DNA from 2 places in the Fusobacterium sp. genome. Region 2 is predicted to be linked to the other one. Evidence: riboswitches for the same ligand, from Rfam matches in the RefSeq annotation. Region 2 holds a riboswitch; the other holds the start of a gene.
The links. A riboswitch is a leader RNA that binds a small molecule or an ion and turns the genes downstream of it on or off. The one in region 2 is predicted to bind cobalamin.

Region 1: linked by a shared signal. The riboswitch ahead of E6771_RS09490 (ABC transporter substrate-binding protein) and the one ahead of E6771_RS13635 (sugar phosphate isomerase/epimerase) in region 2 are both predicted to bind cobalamin.

Annotation. Positions count from the first base shown of each region.
Region 1 is NZ_JAWDXO010000020.1:35,868-41,046, reverse strand. Features, by position in the region: gene E6771_RS09500 (ABC transporter ATP-binding protein) at 1-715, opposite strand, end outside; gene E6771_RS09495 (iron ABC transporter permease) at 717-1,712, opposite strand; gene E6771_RS09490 (ABC transporter substrate-binding protein) at 1,705-2,607, opposite strand; cobalamin riboswitch at 2,722-2,899, opposite strand; cobalamin riboswitch at 3,049-3,226, shown strand; gene E6771_RS09485 (sirohydrochlorin cobaltochelatase) at 3,351-4,289, shown strand; gene E6771_RS09480 (DUF4261 domain-containing protein) at 4,448-5,179, opposite strand, start outside.
Region 2 is NZ_JAWDXO010000040.1:10,913-28,918, reverse strand. Features, by position in the region: gene E6771_RS13635 (sugar phosphate isomerase/epimerase) at 91-1,059, opposite strand; cobalamin riboswitch at 1,125-1,302, opposite strand; gene E6771_RS13630 (cobyric acid synthase) at 1,462-2,955, shown strand; gene E6771_RS13625 (hypothetical protein) at 3,062-3,211, opposite strand; gene E6771_RS13620 (Na+/H+ antiporter NhaC family protein) at 3,262-4,740, shown strand; gene argH (argininosuccinate lyase) at 4,761-6,176, shown strand; gene E6771_RS13610 (EamA family transporter) at 6,264-6,677, opposite strand; gene E6771_RS13605 (putative 2-aminoethylphosphonate ABC transporter substrate-binding protein) at 6,875-7,906, shown strand; gene E6771_RS13600 (ABC transporter ATP-binding protein) at 7,931-8,914, shown strand; gene E6771_RS13595 (putative 2-aminoethylphosphonate ABC transporter permease subunit) at 8,914-10,638, shown strand; gene phnX (phosphonoacetaldehyde hydrolase) at 10,641-11,444, shown strand; gene phnW (2-aminoethylphosphonate--pyruvate transaminase) at 11,470-12,588, shown strand; gene rbr (rubrerythrin) at 12,637-13,176, opposite strand; gene E6771_RS13575 (GNAT family N-acetyltransferase) at 13,330-13,782, shown strand; gene E6771_RS13570 (hypothetical protein) at 13,843-15,261, opposite strand; gene E6771_RS13565 (HU family DNA-binding protein) at 15,478-15,771, shown strand; gene E6771_RS13560 (threonine/serine exporter family protein) at 15,795-16,253, opposite strand; gene E6771_RS13555 (threonine/serine exporter family protein) at 16,256-17,020, opposite strand; gene E6771_RS13550 (Rrf2 family transcriptional regulator) at 17,139-17,546, shown strand; gene E6771_RS13545 (alanine/glycine:cation symporter family protein) at 17,601-18,006, opposite strand, start outside.

The sequences.
Region 1 (5,179 bases), on a different contig from region 2:
CTCTATATACTTCTCTTATTAGCTGTGGTGTAAGAACCTCCAATGATTTTCCTTCTTTATATTTCTTACCATCTTTTAGCACAATTATTCTGTTGCTGTATTGAGCTGCCTGATTCAAATCATGAAGCACCATTATTATAGTTATGTTAAGGTTTTGATTCAACTCTCTTACAAGTTCCATTATTTCGAATTGATGGCATATATCAAGATATGTAGTAGGTTCATCTAGTAAAAGTATACCTGTCTTTTGAGCAAGCACCATTGCTATCCATACTTTCTGTCTTTCTCCACCTGATAGACTCATTACTTTTCTCTCTCTGAAATTATCTAATTTACATATTGTAACAGCCCAATTTACAATATCTCTATCTTCCTGATTGTACACTTCATACCATTTTTTATGTGGAACTCTCCCATACATAATAAAATCATAAACAGTTATATCATCTGGAATTTCATTATTTTGTGAAACAAATGCAAGCTTTTTAGCAAATTCTTTATTTTTTATATGGCTTATCTCTTCTCCGTCTATATATATACTTCCATTCCTACATGGAAGAACTCTTGATATAGCTTTCAAAAGAGTAGATTTTCCACATCCATTAGTTCCTATTATGGAAACTACTTCTCCTTTATTTATTTTTATATCCAGATTATGTATAATGACCTTTTCTCCATAAGCAAGTTCTATATTATATCCTTTTATACTTTCCATCTTAGTCACCTACCTTTCTCAGCAGATAAAGAAAGAATGGAACACCAATTACAGCCATTACTATACCAGCTGGTATTTCAATAGGTGAAAACATAGTTCTTGCTATTGTATCAGCTACTACCAGTACTACAGCACCAAGCAGTCCAGCAAAAGGTATCAAATATGTATGATCTGAACCTATTATCAATCTGGCTATATGAGGAACTATTAATCCTACAAATCCTATCAATCCCACATTAGCAACTGATATTCCTGTTAGAAAGCAGGCAAGAGCACATAATTTCAATCTTTTTCTAGGAATATCTATTCCTAAATTTACAGCAAAATTATCTCCAAGTTGAAGTATATTAGCATCTCTGATCATTGTAAAACACGCCAAAATACCAATCAGTGTATATGGTAAAAGAGCAGCTACATGTTTCCAATTTTTCCCATTCAAGCTTCCATTAAGCCATGACAGCACTCCCTGTATCTCATCACTGAATAGTATAAACATCAATCCTGTAACACTTCCTAATATAGCATTTATAGCTACTCCTGACAATATTACTCTTATTGGTTTTAATCCTTTTCTCCAAGCCAGCATAAATACAATTGCACAAGCTATTGAACCTCCTACAAATGCAGAAAAATTCATAAAAAATACAGCCTTTGGATATAATATCATAATAATTAAAGCTGTGACACTGGCTCCTGAGGATACTCCTGTTAAACCTGGATCAGCCAATGGATTCTTCATTACAGCCTGAAGCAATACTCCTGCCAGAGATAGGTTGCACCCTACCATTACAGCAATCAGAATACGTGGTATTCTTATATCCCATAAAATAGCTTTTAATATCTCATCATTATAGCTTTTCATAAAAAGAGATTTCAGTATCTCTTCAGAAGTATAATTTACACTTCCAAATCTTACTGAAAATATTATTGAAAAACTTAAAATGATTAGAGCAATAAAGATAAGAATTATCTTTTTTCCTCTCTTATCTTTATTCATAAACATATCTATATAACTCCTCCAATGCATCTATGGAATTTACCCCAGCACTCATTCTGAACAATGTAGGATCAATGTCCAGTATTTTATTATTTTTATATGCATTTGTAAGTTTCCATACAGGATTACTTGAAAATACTTCTTCAAATCCTTCTCCATTTTTAGTTTGGCTTGTAGGAAGTCTCAATATAACATCTGGATTAGCTTTAATTAATTGTTCCATACTAAAAGGCACTGATCTTTTTAATAATGCACTGTTATCAATAGAGGTTACTATATTTTCACAGCCTATTTTATCCATAAGTCCTTGTAAAAAATGATTTTTTCCAGTCATAAAAAAACTTTCTCCATTTCCATACAGTATAGCTATCCTTTTTTTCTCTTTTCCCTTTAATTTTTCAGCAAGCAATTCTTCTCTTTTTTTGACATCATCAAGTATAGCTTTTGCTTCTTTATCTTTATGAAAAGCTTTTCCTAATATTTCAATAGCTTTCATAGACTCATCATATGTATCTACTTTCATATAAAAGCTTGGTATATTCAGATTATCATACTTAGGTTTTAATGCTGGTTTAGAGTAAACAGTTGATATTACTAAATCAGTTTTTAAAGCTTTTACCCGTTCCAAATCAGGTATTCCAGATCTTCCTATTCTAGGAACATCATTATATTTTTCAGGTATTTTTGTTGTTGAACTTGCCACACCTACTAGATCAATATCCAGTGCTGCTAAAAATCTTGATATTATGGCTGAATCAGTAACAACAGCTTTTGGAAAATAATCTAGCTGCAAATTCTCTTCTTCTTGGTGTATAGAAAATTTTTCCTTTCCAAAAGATATATTTCCTATTATAAACAAGAATACAATAATTAAAATAGTATATTCTTTTTTCATTTTTTCTCCTAAATTATATAATTTTATACAATAAAAAAACCTAGCAAAAAAGAAATGCTAGACTACAACAAAAGTTCTCTAAAATTCCATGCAGCATAACTTTCCTCGGAAGCTTGTACAATAATCTTTCTAAGCAGGTCTTCTGACTCATAGCTCAATCACAGCTTTTTCCTTCTCAGATATCAAATCCAATGGTATTTAAAAGCTATTTACTAATTTACAGCGGCCGGACCGTTTGAGATTTTCACTCAATTCCCTTTTAATCATTAAAACTTAGAATAAACATCATATAGCAATATATTTTAATACTTTAATTTTATTACTTAACTGCTTCTTTGTCAATGGAGAATTATATAAATATCCTTTCTATCTCAAATTTTAAATTGAATTTTTATTTTAAGTATTGACATTTGAAAGAAAACATAGTATATTCATACTGAACAGAATAATTGAATTTGAGGTTCTATATTTAGAATAATTGGGAAGTGAGGTCTGATTCCTCCGCGGTCCCGCCACTGTGATGCTGACAAAAGATATAACCACTGGATTATTTAATCTGGGAAGGGTATCTAGAGATTGAAGCTAAGCCAGGAGACCTGCCTCAAATGTATTGCTGTAATATCATTGCGTGGACGAGAGATATTGGCCTTTATTATTTTTATTTAATTAAGGCATTTATCTCCTATCTCAGGAGATTTTTTTTATTTAAAAGAAATCTCTGCAAATTTATTAGGAGGAAGATCATGGGAAAAATGAGAAATTTATTAGCAGGAGCTTTGCTTCTCGCAGCAGGAACTGCAGCATTAGCGCATTCAGAAGGAGGATATGTGGAAAATGATTTTTTCAAAGGAATGAAAAAGGGAGACAAGGCAGCTGTTCTTATGGTCCACTTTGGGACTACTTATGATGATACTAGAGCTCTAACTATTGATTCTATTAACCAAAAGGCTAAAAACGAATTTAAAAATGCTGATGTAAAAGAAGCTTTTACTTCAAGAATAGTTATGAGAAGATTAAAAGCAAAAGGAATAGAAAAGCAAAATCCTTCAGAAGTTATTAAAGATTTAAAAGCTAATGGATATACTCATCTGTTAGTACAAGGTACTCATATTATGAATGGAATTGAATCTAATAATCTTGCTGAAGAATTAAAAGGATATGAAAAAGATTTTAAAGATATAAGAATGGGAACTCCACTATTAACTACTCATGAAGATTATGAAACTGTTGCTAAAGCAATAGCTAAAAAAGTAGGGCCTTTAAAAGCTAATCAAGGTGTAGTTTTAGTAGGACATGGAACTCATCATTTTGGTGGTTCTGCTTATGCTATGATGGATTATGTATTCACTGCTGAAGGAATGGATACTTATGCAGTTGGAACAGTAGAGGGATATCCTGCATTTGATAATGTAGTTGCTAAACTAAAATCTAAAAATGTTAAAGATGTTATCTTAATGCCATTTATGTTTGTTGCTGGAGATCATGCTAACAACGATATAGCTGAAGATTGGAATAATGACCTTAAAGAAGCTGGATTTACAGTTTCTAAAGTTATATTAGAAGGTTTAGGACAAAACCCAGATATTCAAAACATCTATATAGAACATGCTAAATTTGCTGCTCAACATAAACCAGAAGATATGCAGGCTAAAAAAATTCAATATGCGAATGAAAAAGACTAGTTATTAATAACTTTTTAAATAAATATTTAAACTTTAATTACAATTTAAACTTTCTGTGTGTTAAAAATAGAAAAGAGATATTCAACTTAGACTCCTGAATATCTCTTTTTAGTTTCTAAATAATTAATTTTATAAATCTGTCCAGTTTCCTAGATATATTAATATGTTATTTTCAAAGATTTTCCATTTACAAATACACCAGAAGACACTTTAAAAGAAAGTTCTTTTTTTCCTATTCTAAAAAGACTTCCCCTCTCTACATTAATATCATTCTTTATTATTTCATTAACTATTCTTAGTATAAATTCAAATAGATCCTCACATTCTCTAACTGAATTCAATATCTCTATCTCTTTTTTCTTAAAATGATTGAGTCCCAATGTATAAGCTGATATTCCATTTTGACTGTTGGCTATTCCTATATATACCCATAAAAGTACAGGTAATTTTCCTATCTTTAATTCTTTAGCCAGACATATATAAGTCTCCCTTTCAATAATCATAGGACTCATATATACAGCAATAGCTTCCTTATCCACTAATATACTGCTTGCTAATTTTGTAAATATTTTATATCTCTCTATGCTATCTCTTCCATTAAGTATAGAAATTATAACATGAGACTTATGTTTTGATACCTCTTTCTCTGCATCCTTCCACATCCAGTTATCCTTATAATGGCTTTCTACTTCATGGTCTGGAATTGGTTCTGGTACAAAACTGCATGCTATAAGCATATCATCTATATTAAAAGCTATAGTATCCTCTTCTGCTGTATCATTTATTTCTATTCCCCATTCATTTTTTAAATTTATTTTCAGTTTATTAAAATTATAACCAAAACTCTTCAAAAGAACAAATCCTACAATAATATCAGGAAGCCTTTTTTT
Region 2 (18,006 bases):
ACTCTTTTTTAGGATAGAAATTTTCTAAAAGCACTTTTTATACCTTTTCAACTTTTCAGAGCTAGTTTTCATTTTAAATTAACAGATTCTCTATTTAAAATTTAAAGTTTTTAATATTTTATCTTGAGATTTTACTTTATTTTCAAGATCATCATTGTTGTAATATATAAATTCATATACCACCCAATCCAGTGGTAAATTTTCTAATATTTTTACTATTCTTATATCTTCAAAAGGAAGATGTTGATCTATCTGACTTACATGACTATATATATTGTTCAAGGTTTCCTCTCTTTCAATCAACGAATTTTTATGTCTTTCTATAGCATCACTTAAATATTTTCCAGAAAGAGAAAAATTCAAATGAACACCTTTTATATATTTTTTTAATTCCCCTATCTCATCAATATTTTTCTCAATATATTCTATCCCTTCATCCATTGTTCTAAGTTTTGGCTCATTATTCAACATATGTCCTGTATCAAGCATAAATCCAATATTTTTATATTTTATATTATTTAATAAAAACTCTATTTCTTTTTTTGAAGTTAATCTAAGTCCTGGCCACCATAAATTTTCCAAAAGAAGTTTAAATTTATACTTTTTATCTTCAAAGATATCATTCAGCAATGCTACAACATTTTGAAGAACATCTCTATCTGAATATGGAAATTCATATATTAAGCTTCCTTCATCATCTACATAACAGGCATGAAATACAACATATTCCACTTCAAGTTTTTCTGCCGTTTTCAGTTCTTTTTTATAATAATCAATTAATTCCTCTCTGCTATTTCCGCCACACCAATAAAATATTTCCTGTTTCTCTTTAAATTTTTCTCTAAGTATTTCATATTTTCCAAGATAAATATCTAGCCACATAGGAAAAAACCTCATATGATACCCTTCTATTAAATTATTTAAAGAAGCATTATCTTTCTGCAAATCAAATTTGATAAGTTCAAATCCTTTAAAGTTGTACTTATCACAATAATATTTCATCATTTTTTTATTTTCTTCATTAGTAGAAAAATCTGTTATATTAAGTATCTTTCTCATTGAAAACCCTCCAAATAAAAAATCCAATAAAATAGTTTCCCTACCTTATTGGATAAATATATTCTCATATATCTTTCTCTATTGGTAAGTCTCCTGACTCAGATTCACCCTACTTTCACGCCTTCCCAGTTTCCCAGTGGCATATCATGATTTCGTCCTCTATACAGTAGCTTTCGCTGTGTGGGATTTACACCCAACTTCCTTTATTAAGCTCAAATAAGCACCTATTTCTATTTTTTATCAACTTAATAATATAATTTTTTAATATTTTTGTCAATATCTTTAAAGTTACATTCAAATATTAAAAGTTTTGTATCTTATCCATATATTTTTTAGCTGTTGAAATTATACATAAAACTATGATACCATTAAATTGAAAGAAAATATCAATAGAGGTGTATTATGCATAAAAAAATTATGATACAAGGAACTGGTTCATCTGTTGGAAAGAGCATCATTACTGCTGGATTATGTAGAATTTTTGCTCAAGATGGATATAGAGTTTCTCCTTTTAAATCTCAAAATATGGCCCTTAATTCCTTTGTGGATATTGATGGATTGGAAATGGGAAGAGCTCAGGTTGTACAAGCTGAAGCAGCTATGGAACTCCCTAGAGTCTTTATGAATCCAATACTTTTAAAACCTAATTCTGATAATAACTCACAAATTATCATTGAAGGAATTCCTGATACAAATATGAATGCTGCAGATTATTTTTCCAATTCTAGGGAATTGAAACTCATTGCAAAAAGAAATTATGAAATAATAGAAAATAATTTTGATATTGGAGTTCTTGAAGGTGGAGGAAGTTCAGCTGAAATTAATCTTAGAAAATGGGATTTGGTAAATATGGGAATGGCCGAACTTGTAGATGCTCCTGTTATTTTAGTTGGAAATATTGAAACTGGTGGAGTTTTTGCTTCACTTTATGGAACCATTGCCTTACTTGATGAAAATGACAGAAAAAGAATAAAAGGAGTCATCATCAACAAATTTAGAGGCGATTTAGAGCTTTTAAAACCTGGTATAGATATGTTTGAAAAAAAGCTGAAAGATGAAGGAATGGATATTAAAGTTTTAGGTGTAGTTCCTTATAAAAAACTTGATATTGAAGAAGAAGATGTTTTAGCTAAAAAACTGACTACTAATACCAATGAAAAACGAGATATAAATATTAGTGTAATCAGAACTAATAAAATGTCTAATTATACAGATTTTGATGCTTTAAGTCAATATTCAGATGTAGCACTAAATTATATATACAGTCCTGAGCAACTTGGGGAAGAAGATATAATTATTCTACCTGGAAGTAAAAATACTCTTTCTGATCTTGAGTTATTAAAAGCTAATGGTATTTTTGATAAAATAAAAAAATTATATTCTACTGGAACTACAGTAGTAGGTATATGTGGCGGTTTTCAAATGATGGGAAAAGAAATTTTTGACCCACATCATATTGAAAGCGATATAGAAAAAACTGAAGGTTTTGGAATAATGGATACTGTTACTACAATGGATAAAACAAAATATACAAAGCAAGTAGAAAAAACTCTTTCTGAATCCGACTGTGAGCTATTATATGGATGCAATGGACTTCATATAAAAGGCTATGAGATTCATCAGGGAGTTACACATGGAAATGAGAAAAATCTTACTGTTGAAACTGATTATACTGTACTTGCAAAAGATAATGCTTTTGGAACATATATACATGGTATTTTTGATAATAGTAAGTTTACCAGAACGTTTTTAAATAATATCAGAAAGAAAAAAGGATTAAATATGTTGGATGAACTTTTTGAATTTTCTGAATTTAAAGAAAATGAATATAATAAATTAGCTGATTTACTTAGAAATAATTTAGATATAGATGCAATATACAATATTTTAAAATAATTTTTTATTGACATATCTGATTTTTTTTAGTAGTATAACTTAGATAAAAAATAAAACTGGGGGAAATAAAATGTTATTGAGGCATGAAAGGCATGGTATATCTAACTTATAAAATTAATATTCCACTTTCAATGGCTGACTGATTAGATTTCTTTTGGAAAAGATTAAAGATACAATTTTTATCTTTATGAGCATAAAAAAGTTTTTTAGCCAATAGTATATCTATTGGCTTTTTTATTAAAATCAAGCTAGTCATTTATTTGACTGGCTTTTTATATTAAAATTAATTTTAAGGGGGAATTTCTTATGGAAAACTATGGGTTTTTATCTATATTGCCTATTATAATAGCAGTAGCTATGGCAATAAAAACCAAAAATGTAATTTTATCACTTTTCAGCAGTGTCTTTTTAGGGGCTCTTATACTATTAAATTATAATCCTCTTCTCACAACAAAAACACTGATGACAGATTATTTTGTAAAACAGCTGACTGATAGTTATAATGCTGGAGTTATTGTTTTAATGGTGTTTATAGGTGGATTTATTGAACTTATGATGAGATCTGGAGGAGCCTATGCTTTTGCTCAAAGTGTTGGTAAATATATCAATTCAAAAACTAAAGCTCAGCTTTCAGCTTACCTTGCAGGAATAATTATTTTCTTTTCTGATTTAGGAACTCCTTTAATTGTAGGACCAATATTTGCTCCATTTTTCAAGAAATTGAAATTATCTAAGGAAAAACTTGCTTTTATACTTGATACTACTTCATCACCTGTAGCTGTATTAGTTCCTTTTATTGGATGGGGAGTTTTTATTATTGGACTTCTTCAAAAAGAGTTTGAAAATTTAAATTTAAATCTTTCAGACTATGAAAGCTTTGTGAAGTCAATTCCATTTAATACATATCCTCTTCTTGCTCTTACTATTGTTCCTGCTCTAGCTCTTATGAAGCTGGATTTTGGACCTATGAAAAAAGCTGAGGATGATATATTTAACGAAAGAGAGCTTGAAGTTCTTGAAAAAAAAGAGTATATTGTAGAAAATGCTAAACCTATCTATGTATGGCTTCCTATATTAGTTCTTTTAATTACACTATTTTCTATGCTTGGATTTGACTTCATGTTTAAAAGATTTTCTGGAAGTGAATTCAGAGCAGCATTAAGCAGTGGATATCTTTATGCAGCTATTGTTCTTTCTGTTATGATGATTATAAACAAAAGTAAAACTTTTGATGAAATATTTTCAATATACCTAAATGGTATAAATAAAATGACTCAAATAGCAATTATTTTAATACTTGCATGGTCTTTAGGAACTATTAATAAAAATCTTGGTTCTGCAGATTACATTGTTCATTTTATAAAAAGTATAAATCTTAATTCTGGATTTATTCCAATGATAGCTTTTCTTCTTGGATGTATAATATCATTTTCTACTGGAAGTTCTTGGGGAACATACAGTATAATGATTCCTATAGTTATACCTATGGCTGTTGCACTTAATGCTCCTCTATATGTAACTATTGGTTCTATACTGTCTGGAGGGCTCTTTGGAGACCACGTTTCACCTATATCTGATACAACCATATTAGCTTCTGCTGGTTCTGGATGCAGCCATATAGATCATGTTAAAACTCAATTTTATTATGCAGCTATTAATGGAATAATTTCTTTAGGAACTTTTCTTATAGGAGGATTTTTCCAAAGCTACATTGTACTGTTTGTAGCTATCATTTTACAACTTTCAATATTAACAGCAATAAAAATAAAACAGAGAAGCAAATAATTTTTTAAGGAGATGTTAGAATGCAATTTTTTTCTGGAAGATTTAAAGAAAAAGCAAGTCATCTTATTCTTGATTTTCATTCATCAATAAATTTTGATAAGAGACTTTATAAATATGATATTATGGGAAGTATAGCTCATGTTAAAGGGCTGGGAAAGCAGGGAATAATTCCTGTTGCTGATTGTGAGCTTATAGAAAAAACTCTCAGGGAAATACTTACTGATATTGAAGAGGGAAAAATAACTTTTTCTATAGAGTATGAAGATATTCATATGAACATTGAAAAAATCCTTATAGATAGAATAGGAGATGTGGGAAAAAAACTACATACTGGAAGAAGCAGAAATGATCAGGTTGCTTTAGACATGAAATTATTTACAAAAGAAGAAGTAATTAAAGTTCAAGCACAGCTTCTTGATCTGCTTGAAATTATAAATGGAATCGCTAAAGAAAATATATCTACATATATGCCTGGGTTTACTCATCTTCAAAAGGCTCAGCCAGTATCTTTCTCACATTATATCTTAGCCTATGCTGAAATGTTTAGAAGAGATTTTCTCAGACTTAAAAATGCTGCCGCTTTAGCTGATACTTCTCCACTAGGATCTGCTGCTCTGGCAGGAACTACCTATCCTTTAGATAGAAACTTTACAAGTTCTATTCTTGGTTTTTCTTCTCCTACATGGAATAGTATGGATAGTGTTAGTGACAGAGATTATCTTATTGAAATAATGAATGCTTTTGCTCTTATTATGGTACATCTATCTCGTTTCTGTGAAGAAATAATAATCTATAGCTCCAATGATTTTGGTTATATAGAACTAAGTGATTCTTTTTCTACTGGAAGCAGTATTATGCCCCAAAAGAAAAATCCAGATGCAGCTGAACTTATAAGAGGAAAAAGCGGAAGAGTTTTTGGAGATTTAATGGCCCTGCTTACAACTATGAAAGGAATACCCCTTGCATATAATAAAGATATGCAGGAAGATAAAGAAAATTTCTTTGACAGTCTTGATACAGTAAAGGGATGTCTTGCTGTATTCAATGGAATGATTCATACTATGACTATAAAAAAAGAAAGACTTCTTGCAGCAGCAGCTCAGGGATTTATCAATGCAACTGATGTAGCAGATTATCTGACTGAAAAAGGAATGAGCTTCAGAGATGCTTATAAAATAGTTGGAAGCATGGTAGCTTATTGTATTGACAACAATACTACTTTTGAAGAAATCTCAATAAATACTTATAAAGAATTTTCTAAATTATTTGAAAAAGATATTTATGAAATGATATCTATTAAAAATTGTGTGGAAAAACGTTGTACTCTTGGAGGACCTGGAAAAGAAAGTATAGAAGCTCATATAGAATTCTTAGATAAATTTATCAATGAATCTGAAAGTATAGTTGCAGATTATAAGTTAAATAATATATTATAAAATAACAAAGAGGTTGACTGAAAAGCTAAAACAATTTTTAGAAGTTTGAAAATTACACTTTTCTTAATAAGTCAACCTCTTTTTCTATTACAGTATCATAATAAATGTTCCTATTGTTATAAATACCCCACCTAAAATAGTTTTTAATGTAACTGCTTCTTTTAATATTACAAAGGCCATTATCAAAGTAATAACCACACTAAATTTATCTACTGGCACTACTTTTGATGCTTCTCCTATCCGAAGTGCCTTATAATAAAAAAGCCATGAAAACCCTGTTGCCATTCCTGATAAAATTAAAAATATCCAACTTCTCTGCCCTATATTTCCAATTTGATTTTGAGTTCCAGTAAAAAATACCATTCCCCAAGCCATAAATAATACAACTATTGTCCTTATGGCAGTTGCCAGATTTGAATTTATTCCCTCTATTCCTATTTTAGCAAAAATAGATGTAAGTGCTGCAAATATTGCTGACATCAATGCAAATACAAACCACATTTCCTTTCCTCCCATATTAATTTTTCCTGTATTTTTTCATTTTATTACTCAGTATATAAAAAAATCAATAATTTTATGTAAATTTAATGTTAATCTTTCTTTCACTTTTTTTTTACTTTAAATTAAAACTTCATTAACATCCATATTCTAAACTAGAAAAAATATAAAAATACAAATTATACATATGGAGGAAAATAATGAAAAAATTTTTAACTATTCTTTTTGCAGGATTTTTATTAACAAGCTGTCAATCTAAAGAAAACTCTGCTTCCCAAAAAACAAAAGAAATCAATGTCTATACTGCTCTTGAAAATGAACAGATCCCAATGTTTTTAGAAAATTTTAAAAAACACCATCCTGATATCAAAATAAATATAACCCGTGATTCAACAGGTGTTCTTATCACAAAAATTCTGGCTGAAAAAGATAATCCTCAAGCTGATGTAGTCTGGGGAACTGCTGCTACTGGTCTGCTTATGCTGGATAAAGAAAACCTTTTGAAATCTTATTCTCCTAAGGGCTTAGAAAAAGTTGATCCAAAGTTTAAGGATTCTGCAGAAGAACCTGTATGGGTAGGAAATAATGCATGGATGGCAACTTTTGCTGTAAATAAAAATGAGCTTGCCAAACTTGGACTGCCTATTCCTAAAACTTATGAAGATCTTTTAAATCCAGAGTATAAAGGATTAATTTCAATGCCTCATCCTGCTTCCTCAGGTACTGGATTTCTTGCTATAGCTGGATTCATTCAAATAATGGGAGAAGATAAAGCATGGGAATATATGGAGAAACTCCATGAAAATATGGGTGTATATACTCATTCTGGATCAAAACCAGCTAAACAAGCAGCTAATGGAGAATATCCTATTGGTATTTCTTATGATTATCCAAGTGTAAAACTTATGAATGAAGGAAATCCATTTGAAGTAGTTTTTCCAGCTGAAGGTTCTGGATGGGATTCAGAAGCTAATGCCCTTATTAATAAAAAAGATATAAAAGAAGAATCTAAAATATTTCTTGATTGGGCTATTTCAGAAGAAATGATGAAATTATATGGTACTCAATATGCTATCACAAGCATTAATATCAATAATCCAATCCCTAATGGTTACCCAACTGATCCAGTAAGTCATCTTGTAAAGAATGATTTCAAATGGCTTGCAGAAAATAAAAATACAATTTTAGATAAATGGAGTGAAAAATTTGGAGCAAAAGCTGAACAAAAATAAGGATATCCTTATTCTGGAGGAAATATGAGCTACTTAGAAATAAAAAATGTAAATAAATATTATGGAAAATTCCATGCTTTAAAGAATATAAATCTTTCTATAAAAAAAGGAGAATTTATTTCATTTCTTGGTCCCAGCGGTTGTGGAAAAACAACTTTATTAAGAGTTATTTCAGGCTTGGAAGAACTTAATTCTGGAAGTATCTTTCTAAAAGATAAAGATATATCTATACTTCATCCATCCAAAAGAAATTTTTCTATTGTTTTTCAATCTTATGCTCTTTTCCCTAATATGACAACTTGGGAAAACATAGCTTATGGATTGAAAAACAAAAAAATGCCTAAAGAATTAATAGAAAAAAAAGTGAAAAGTGTTTTGGAAATGGTAGGCTTATTTTCCATAAGTAATAAATATCCTAATGAAATGAGTGGTGGACAGCAACAGAGAGTAGCTCTTGCCAGAGCAGTTGCTCTTGAACCAGATATTCTTTTATTAGATGAACCACTATCAGCATTAGATGCAAAAGTAAGAGAAAAACTGAGAAATGATATAAAAAAGCTACAAAAAAAACTTGATCTCACTACTATCATGGTAACTCATGATCAGGAAGAGGCTCTATCTATGTCAGATAAAATAATGGTTATGAAAGATGGGAAAATAATGCAATGGGGAAGTCCAAGGGAAATATATGAAAAACCTAATTCATCTTTTACTGCTGATTTCATAGGTAAAATAAATTTTCTGGAAAATGGTAAAGCTATTCGCCCAGAACATATAAAAATAGTATCAGATGTATTGAATAATAAAAGTAAATTTATAATGAGAGAGATTGAAAGCTGGGAATATCTTGGATCTTCATATAGACTTTTCTTTAAAAACAGAGATAAAACATTAAAAGTTGAAGTTCCATGTAATTTTATCAATGAAGAAACTCTTAAACAGGGAAATAAATTTTTTCTTGAATTTGATGAGAACTTTTATCTCAGCTTTAAAGATGAGGTATCATAGTGGAAAAAACTAAAGATGAAATAATCAGAGAAATATTTACATGGTTTATTCTTGCTTTTTTAATAGTTGTCATAGTTTTTCCTTTAGGACTTTTATTTATAAAATCTTTTGAAAATAACTCTGGAGAATTTATTGGATTTAATAATTTTAAAGAATATTTTTCTAATAAAAATCTTCTCATTTCTTTAAAAAATACTTTTACTATTTCAATAACATCAAGCATAATCTCTCTCTTATTAGCTTTTATTTATGCTTATGGTGTACAAAGAACTACAATCAGATTCAAAAATATATTCAAATATATAGCTCTTATGCCCCTCTTTGCTCCTACAATGATGCATGGAATATCCCTTGTCTATCTCTTTGGAAGAAAGGGAGCTGTTACTACTGGCTTTTTCGAGAAAATACCGCAGCTTGCTTTTGATATTGATCTCTATGGTGCCACAGGAATAATAATAGCTGAAGTCCTATATATTTTTCCGCAAATATTTTTAGTATTAAATATTGCTCTTTCCACAACTGATTATAGGCTTTATGAAGCTGCTGATATGCTGGGAACAAGTAATTTTAGAAAATTCTTTACTATCACTCTGCCAAATATGAAATATGGAATGATATCTTCTTTTATTATTGCATTTATTCTTTCATTTACAGATTTTGGTGCCCCAAAAGTAGTTGGTGGAAACTTTAGTGTTCTTGCTACAGATGTATATATAAAAGTAGTTGGTCAGAATAATATGGCAATGGGAGCAGTGGTCAGTATTATACTTCTTATTCCATCTGTAATAGCTTTCTTTATTGATCAGAAAATACAGAAAAAACAAGGAGTTGTTCTCAATGCTAAATCTATTCCTTATAAAGCTAAAAAAGATAAAATACGAGATAGTTTTTTCTATATTTACACTATACTGATTTGTTTTTTTATACTCTCAATTTTTGTTACTATATTTGTTTCAGCTTTTTCAAAATTATGGCCTTATGATCTTAGCTTTAGTTTAAATAATTTTAAATTTTATGACTATAATGGCGGAATTGAAATATTCCTTAAAAATTCACTTATTTTGGCAGTTCTTTCAGGAATATTTGGAACTTTCATGACATTTATGAGTGCCTATCTAATTGAGAAAAAAGAAAAAAAGACATTGAAAGATAGAGTTATCTACTTTCTTTCTCTTGTTCCCTTAGCTCTTCCTGGAATGGTAATAGGTATTTCATTTATATTTTTTTTCAATAAAAGTTATTTCACAATACCTTTTTTAAATATAAATATAATAAATCCTTTTAACTCTATATATAAAACCATCTGGATAATGGTATTAGCTAATGTCATTCACTTTTATTCAATATCTTTTTTAACAGCTAATACAGCTTTAAAAAAACTGGACAGAGAATTTGAAAGAGTTTCTCTTTCTATGGGAATACCTTGGTATAAAACATTTTCCAATGTAACTTTCCCAATGTGCATAGATTCAATATTAGAAATTTTCTTCTATTATTTTGTAAATTCTATGGTTACTATTTCAGCACTTGTATTTCTTTATACCTCAAGTTTGAATCTGCTTTCCATAGCTGTAATCAATTTAGATGATACTGGAGAAATAGCAAAAGCTTCTGCTATGTCAATAGTAATACTTTTAACCAATGTAATAATTAAAATAATATATCAGATAATTTTAAAAATCTTACAAAAAAGAAAAAATAAATTAAAAAGGGAGAATATTTAATCATGAAAAAAATAAATTTAGTAATTTTTGATTGGGCTGGCACAACTGTTGACTATGGATGCTTTGCACCTGTACAGGTTTTCCTTGAAATATTTAAAGAAAAAGGAATAGAGGTAACTCTTGAAGAAGCAAGAGGTCCTATGGGAATGTTAAAAATAGATCATATCAAAGCTATGCTGTCAATTGATAGAATAACTGCTCTATGGAAAAATAAATATAACAGAGAATGGAATGATAGTGATATCAATGAATTATATAAAAATTTTGAAAATAAACTTTTTAAAATCCTTGCTGATTATACTGAACCTGTTCCAAATTGTATATCTACAATAAATACTTTAAGAGACAGAGGATTAAAAATAGGTTCTACTACAGGTTATACTCAGGAAATGATGGATATTATTATCCCTGGTGCTGAAAGTAAAGGATATAAACCTAATTATTATACAACTCCTAATGCTGTTCCTGCTGGAAGACCTGCTCCATATATGATATATCAAAATATGCTTGTTCTTGAAGAGGAAGATACAGATTGTGTTATAAAAATCGGAGATACTATTTCAGATATTAAAGAAGGAAGAAATGCAAAAGTGTGGACTGTTGGGATATTGAAGGGAAGCAGTGAATTAGGTTTATCCCTAGAAGAAGTTAATTCTCTTTCAAAAAATGAACTAAAAGAAAAAATGGAGAAAACTGCTTCAAAAATGCTTTCTGCTGGAGCTCATTTTGTTGCAGAAGATATCTCAAAAATTCCCTTAATAATAGATATCATTAATAATAAATTGATAAATGGTGAGAGAGCCTAAAATAGACAACATGGAGGAATTAAAAATGCGTACTTTAGAAGAATGTTTAGAAAAACCATATCTGCTTTTAACACCTGGTCCTCTAACAACAAGCAATGAAGTAAGAATGGCGATGCTTAAAGACTGGTGTACATGGGATAAAGAATATAATAATATTGTTCAAGAAATAAGAGAGAAGTTAGTAAAATTAGCTGTATCCTCTGGAAATTATAATAAATATACTTCTGTTCTTATGCAAGGCAGTGGCTCTTTTGGAGTAGAATCTGTTATTGGTACTGCTCTCCCTGAAAATGGGAAATTATTAATTTTATCAAATGGAGCTTATGGAGATAGAATGGGAGAGATTGCTAAAGTTTTAAAAATTAATTATATCATAGAAAAGTTTGGTGATAAGGAAATTATAGATATTAATAAAATGAGAGAAATACTTGAAAATGACTCAAATATAACCCATGTTTCAGTAGTACACAGTGAAACTACAAGTGGAATTTTAAATCCTGTTGAAAAAATAGGTGAATTAGTCAAAGAATTTAATAAAATATATATTGTAGATGCTATGTCAAGTTTTGGTGGAATAGAAATAGATATTGAAGAAATAAAAGCAGATTTTATAATCAGTTCTTCAAATAAGTGTATACAGGGAGTTCCAGGTTTTTCTTTTATTATATGTAAAAAAGATATTTTAGAAATTTGTTCAGGTCAGGCTCGTTCTCTTTCTCTTGATCTTTACAGCCAATGGAAAGTTATGGAGGAAAACAATGGAAAATGGCGATTTACTTCTCCAACACATACAGTTAGAGCATTTTATCAAGCTCTTTTGGAACTTGAAAAAGAGGGCGGAGTAATAGAAAGGGAAAAAAGATATAGAAAAAATAATATTATTTTAAGGGAAGGAATGAAAAAACTTGGATTTAAGTCTCTCATTCCTGAAGAACATCAATCTCCAATAATCACTACTTTCTTTGCACCAGAATCTTCAGATTATAATTTTGAAAAATTTTATTATAAATTAAAAAAAGAAGGATTTGTTATCTATCCAGGAAAAGTTACAGATATAGAAAGTTTTAGAATTGGAAATATTGGGGAAGTTTATCCTGATGATATTTACGCTCTGTTAAAAGCAGTAGAAAAATCTATAGATTAATATAAAAGACCAGCTTAAAATCAATAAGCTGGTCTAATCTTTATTTAATTAGAAATTTTTAGGTTGAATCATAAAGTAAGCTTGTGGATGAGCACATACTGGACATACTTCTGGAGCTTTTTTTCCATAATGGATATGTCCACAGTTCATACATTCCCATGCTACTTCTTCTCCTCTGGCAAATACCATTTCTTCTTTGATATTAGCCAACAATTTTCTATATCTTTCTTCATGCTCTTTCTCTACTTTTGCCACACCTTCAAATAATCTTGCAATTTCAGTAAACCCTTCTTCTTTTGCTACTTTTGCAAATTCAGCATACATATCTGTCCACTCATAATTTTCTCCTTCAGCTGCATCTAGAAGATTATCTATAGTTGAAGGTATATCTCCACCTTTTAAAATTTTAAACCAAAGTTTTGCATGTTCTTTTTCATTATTAGCAGTTGCTTCAAATAACTTAGATACTTGTTCAAAACCGTCTTTTTTAGCTTTTGATGCATAATATGTATATTTATTTCTTGCTTCTGATTCTCCAGCAAATGCAGTCATTAAATTCTTTTCTGTCTTAGATCCTTTTAATTCCATTAAAACCATCTCCTTATTTTCTTTTTACATTTTTATAATCTCTACAAATAAGATATCATATCATTTAGATAATGTCAAATAAATTTTGAATTATTTTGTATTTAAAGGTATAATTTAGCAATAACAATTAATAATATGGAGGGGAAACAGACTATGGAATTTTTTATAAAAAAATTTGATGAACTTACAACTATAGAGCTCTATGAAATTGGAAAAATAAGACAGGAAGTTTTTGTAGTAGAACAAAATTGCCCTTATTTAGATTTTGATGAAAAGGACTTTGATTCTCTTCATGTCTATTTAAAAGATGAGAATACTGATAAAATCATATGTTATGCCAGAGTTTTAGCACCAGGATTATCTTATGACACTGCTTCTATTGGAAGAGTTATGGTTTTAAGCAATTACAGAAAGTATGGATATGCCAAAAAATTAGTATTACAATGTATAGACTGTGTGAAAAATATTATAAGAAAAAATGAAATTACTATTGGTGCCCAATTTTACTTGAAAGATTTTTATTCTTCTGTAGGATTTACAGCTGTATCTGATGTATATGATGAAGATGGTATTCCTCATATAGATATGTATATGAAACTTGCATAAAAAAATAAAAAGAGGCTGCTGCAAATCAGTAATTTATTTTACTAATTTCTATAGCCTCTTTTAATATTTTTTAGGTATATTAAATTCATCTAAAATATTTATACTATTCCAAAAGTCACTGAGATAAATTTTTAAAACTGGTATTCCATGGGGTTCGTCATCTAAATTTGCAAGAGATATAATAAGATCTATATCTTTATTTTCAGAAAGAAAATATTCTATTCGATAATCAGGTATTACCTCTGCAATTTCTATATTATATGTACACTGTAGTTTCTTTATAACTGTTTCTGTTGCTCTTTGTTCAAAAGTATTATCTACTACAAGTATTTTTTTAGGTTTGCTTTCTGCATATTTTTCTTTTTCTATATTTTCTTGAATAATTATTGTCAGAAGTATAAAATCCTCCATAGGAAATTTTATAAAATACTTTGGCACCAATTCATATATTTTATTAAACATTTTTGAACAATATTTAGGAACATCTGTAAAATCAAGATTTTTTTGTACAATATTAAATTTTGATTTATATATAGATATTTTAATAACTGAAGATATTTTACGAACAAATTCTTCATTTATATTTAATTCATCATTAGATCTTTCATTCAATTCTTTTAAAAATTCTTCTATATCTCTATGTAAATTTTCATTTAAATCTGTTGAATATGTTCCCATAAGTATAAATGTTATAATGTGAATAGAAAAATTACTCAGTTCTATATCCCCTTTTATAAATTCTCTTACTACATTAAAATATTCATAATATTGTTGTGAAGAATAGGAATAAATATAACTATCTTCAAATTCTTTTCTTTTTAAATGAGAAGCTACAAATATAGCTATTATTGAATAAAAACTATATATTTGAATATTTTTCCCTGCTATTTTAAGCAATTTATTTCCTTTGAGCATATATTCATCTATTTTTTCTTCTGTTACTATTGAATAAAGCAGATCCTTAAATATATTTTTAAGTTTTCTTCCTTTTGAAATAAATTTAGTAAGAAAAGCAATTAATAATATTTTGAGATGTTTTTCATCTCCATGTAATGTTATTCCTTTTCCATGTATGACTTCAATAGTTACAGAATAAGAAGTCAGAAATTTTTTTATTTCTACTAAATCGTAATTTAGAGTTCTTCTTGCTACATCTAATATTCTACTTTCATGACTTAATATTATTTTGTCATCTATTAAAAGTTTAGTTATTAAATAATCTCTTCTATCTATAAAAGTAAGTGAAGAAAATTCAGAAATTAGCTTTTTTATTTTAGCCATTTCTTTCTTTTCAAGAAAATATTTATCTTTATTTTTTAATATTCCATTTAGATTGCATTTATTTAGTACTCCATTTATATCTTTTATATTATAACGTATAGTCCTTGAATTGAGATTTAAAACAGAAGATAAGTCCTCAACAGTATATTCATTCTGAAATAAAAGCTCTAAAATATTCAGATTTTTTCCATTAAGCATCTTTAACTCCTTTCAAATTTTGTATACATATCTATAAAAAGTAACCTATGAAATTTTTTTCATTATTTTTGAAAAAAAATTCGAATTTTATATTAATTAAAACAATGCTAATATAGAATATATAAATATGAATATACTCATAGTATACTTCATTTTAAGAAAAAAAAGAACTATATTTAAAAATAAAAATAGAACAAATCAAGGAGGCACACAAAAATGACAGAAAAAGAATTTATGAAGAAGTATCTAGAGTCATTCAAGTTAGATGGAAGATTGAAAAATATAGGAGAAGCTAAAAAAAGAGTAAAAGTTTTTTTTGATACTTTAAAGCAGGTTATTGATAAGGATGAAAAAGTTATCTTTAAAGACTGGGGTAAATTTGAAATCGAACACAGAGAACAAAGAACTTATGGCAATCCTCGAACTAAAGAAAGAATAGTAATTCCTGCTAAAAGAGTTTTAAAGTTTACAGTTGGAAAAAGATTTGCTGAAAAAGTAAAAAATAGTTAAAAAGGGGAAAAATCCCCTTTATTCTAAATACTTTTATTGATTCTAGACTTTATTTCATCATAAAGTCTAAATACAGTTGATGCTGAAAAGATTCCCACAGCCATGGCTCCTGCTATAATAAAAGTTTGAATACCTTTCTGAACTGCCATAGGGTAATTTTTATCAATTAAATTATACATTGTATAATAAATTCCTCCACCTGGTGCTAAAGGTATCAATGCAGCTATTAGTATTGTTGTTACAGGTGTGTATATTATTCTAGAAACTGCTTCTGAATATAATGCGAGAGCAAACGTTGCTATAAAAAATGTTAACCCTTCAGAATAATTTAAATGTTGTCCTAAAAGATAGACTGCCCAACTCAATCCACCAGCTATACTGGTATGAAAGAGATTTTTGTGTTTTATATTAAACATGAGACCGAATCCTAAGGTAGTAAATATAGCGGCTATGATCTGAAATATTATTTTTTCTACTGACATTGCTATACCCTCCCTAAATTTAGAAGTAACTTTAGTGCTATCCCTGAACCTACAGCTATAGAAGTTCCTATCATTGCTACTTCTCCTAGTCTGGAAAGTCCTGTAACAAGATCTCCTGAGAATATATCTCTCATGGAATTAATAAATGCAACTCCTGGTACTAATATCATTAAAGTGGAAATTATAGGAATTGAAACATCTGTTATAAATCCTAAATAAAGAAATAAACATGCTGTTCCAGAAGATATTCCACCACATAAAAGATTAGTAAAAAATGTTCCTAATTTTAATGTATCTGTGATTTTCGTTGCTATTGCAATAAATAAACCACACAAAAAGGCAGCTAGAAACTCTCTCATATTACCTGAAAAAAGAAAAGTAAAAAATCCAGCTCCAATGGAGTTTCCAACTGCACTTATAAGAAATGGATATGACTTTTCATTTTCAATTTTGAGAAGTTCTTCTCTAAGTTCATCATAGTTATAATTGCTTATGTTTCCTATAAGAGAATACACTTGATACACTTTATCTAAATTAGTCGTTCTAGATGTCACTCTTTCCACAAGAGAAATGACTTCTCCTTCAGAATTTTTAAGAGTTATTATTATGCAGGTAAGTGTAGCAAAACATTGAGCAGCCATTCCATAGTATTCAGCTACTTGACATATATGGTTTTCTACTCTATATACTTCAGAGCCATTTTGCAGCATGATTTTTCCTGTAAGGCAGGCAAGTGAAAGAATCTTATATTCAGTTTTTTTATTCATTAAACTCTCCCAGATATTTTTTATATTTGTCTAAATTATAGCACAAAATATAAAAAATAGAATATATAAAAATACAATTTTCTAAAATAACTTAATAAAATAAGGAGTGATATATAAAATGAAAATAACACAAGAAAGTGATTATGCAATAAAGATTGTATTATATTTATCAAAATTAGATAAAAGTGAAATAGCAAATGCAAGAGAGATCAGTGAATCTGAAAAAATGTCTATGAAATTTGCTCTTAAAATCTTAAGAAGACTCTGTAAGGTTAAACTTGTTGAATCTTTTAGAGGAATCAAAGGAGGCTACAAATTAAAAAAGTCTCCAGACGATATCAGCCTGAGAAATGTAATAGAATCTATCCAAGGTGATCTTTTTATAAATACAAGTTTAAAGAATATAAATTCTGCTAAAAAAATCGAAGCTGATCCTATAAATTCTCTACTATATTCTATTCAGGAAGATGTCAAAGAAAAGCTAAGTAATACAAGTTTTAAAGATTTAAGAGATGCTTCGGTTTAATAATAAAATTTTAAATTAATAAAAAAGAACTTGCTTGATCAGGCAAGTCCTTTTTTATTTTCTTACATAATTTTTTTCATATTCCTTCAATGATTCAACAGCTTTATATGTAAGAGGATATACACCCATTAAATTAACTATTGTCATAAGTCCTAATCCTAAATCAGCTAAATTCCATACTAAGAAATTCTGTCTTACTCCCCCAACAAAAAGCATTATCAGAGTAAATATTTTAAATGCTTCCTGAAGCCAAGACTTGTCACATAAAAAGGCTAAATTTGGCTTGGCATAGAAACTTACACCTAATATAGTACTGAAAGAAAATAAAAACAATATAACAGCTGTAAATATAACTCCCCAATTTCCTACTTGATATCTGAAAGATTCCTGAAGAAGTGTCATTCCTCCAAGTCCTTCTGGTATATCTCCCCTTGACAGTAATATAACAAAAGCTGTTGCA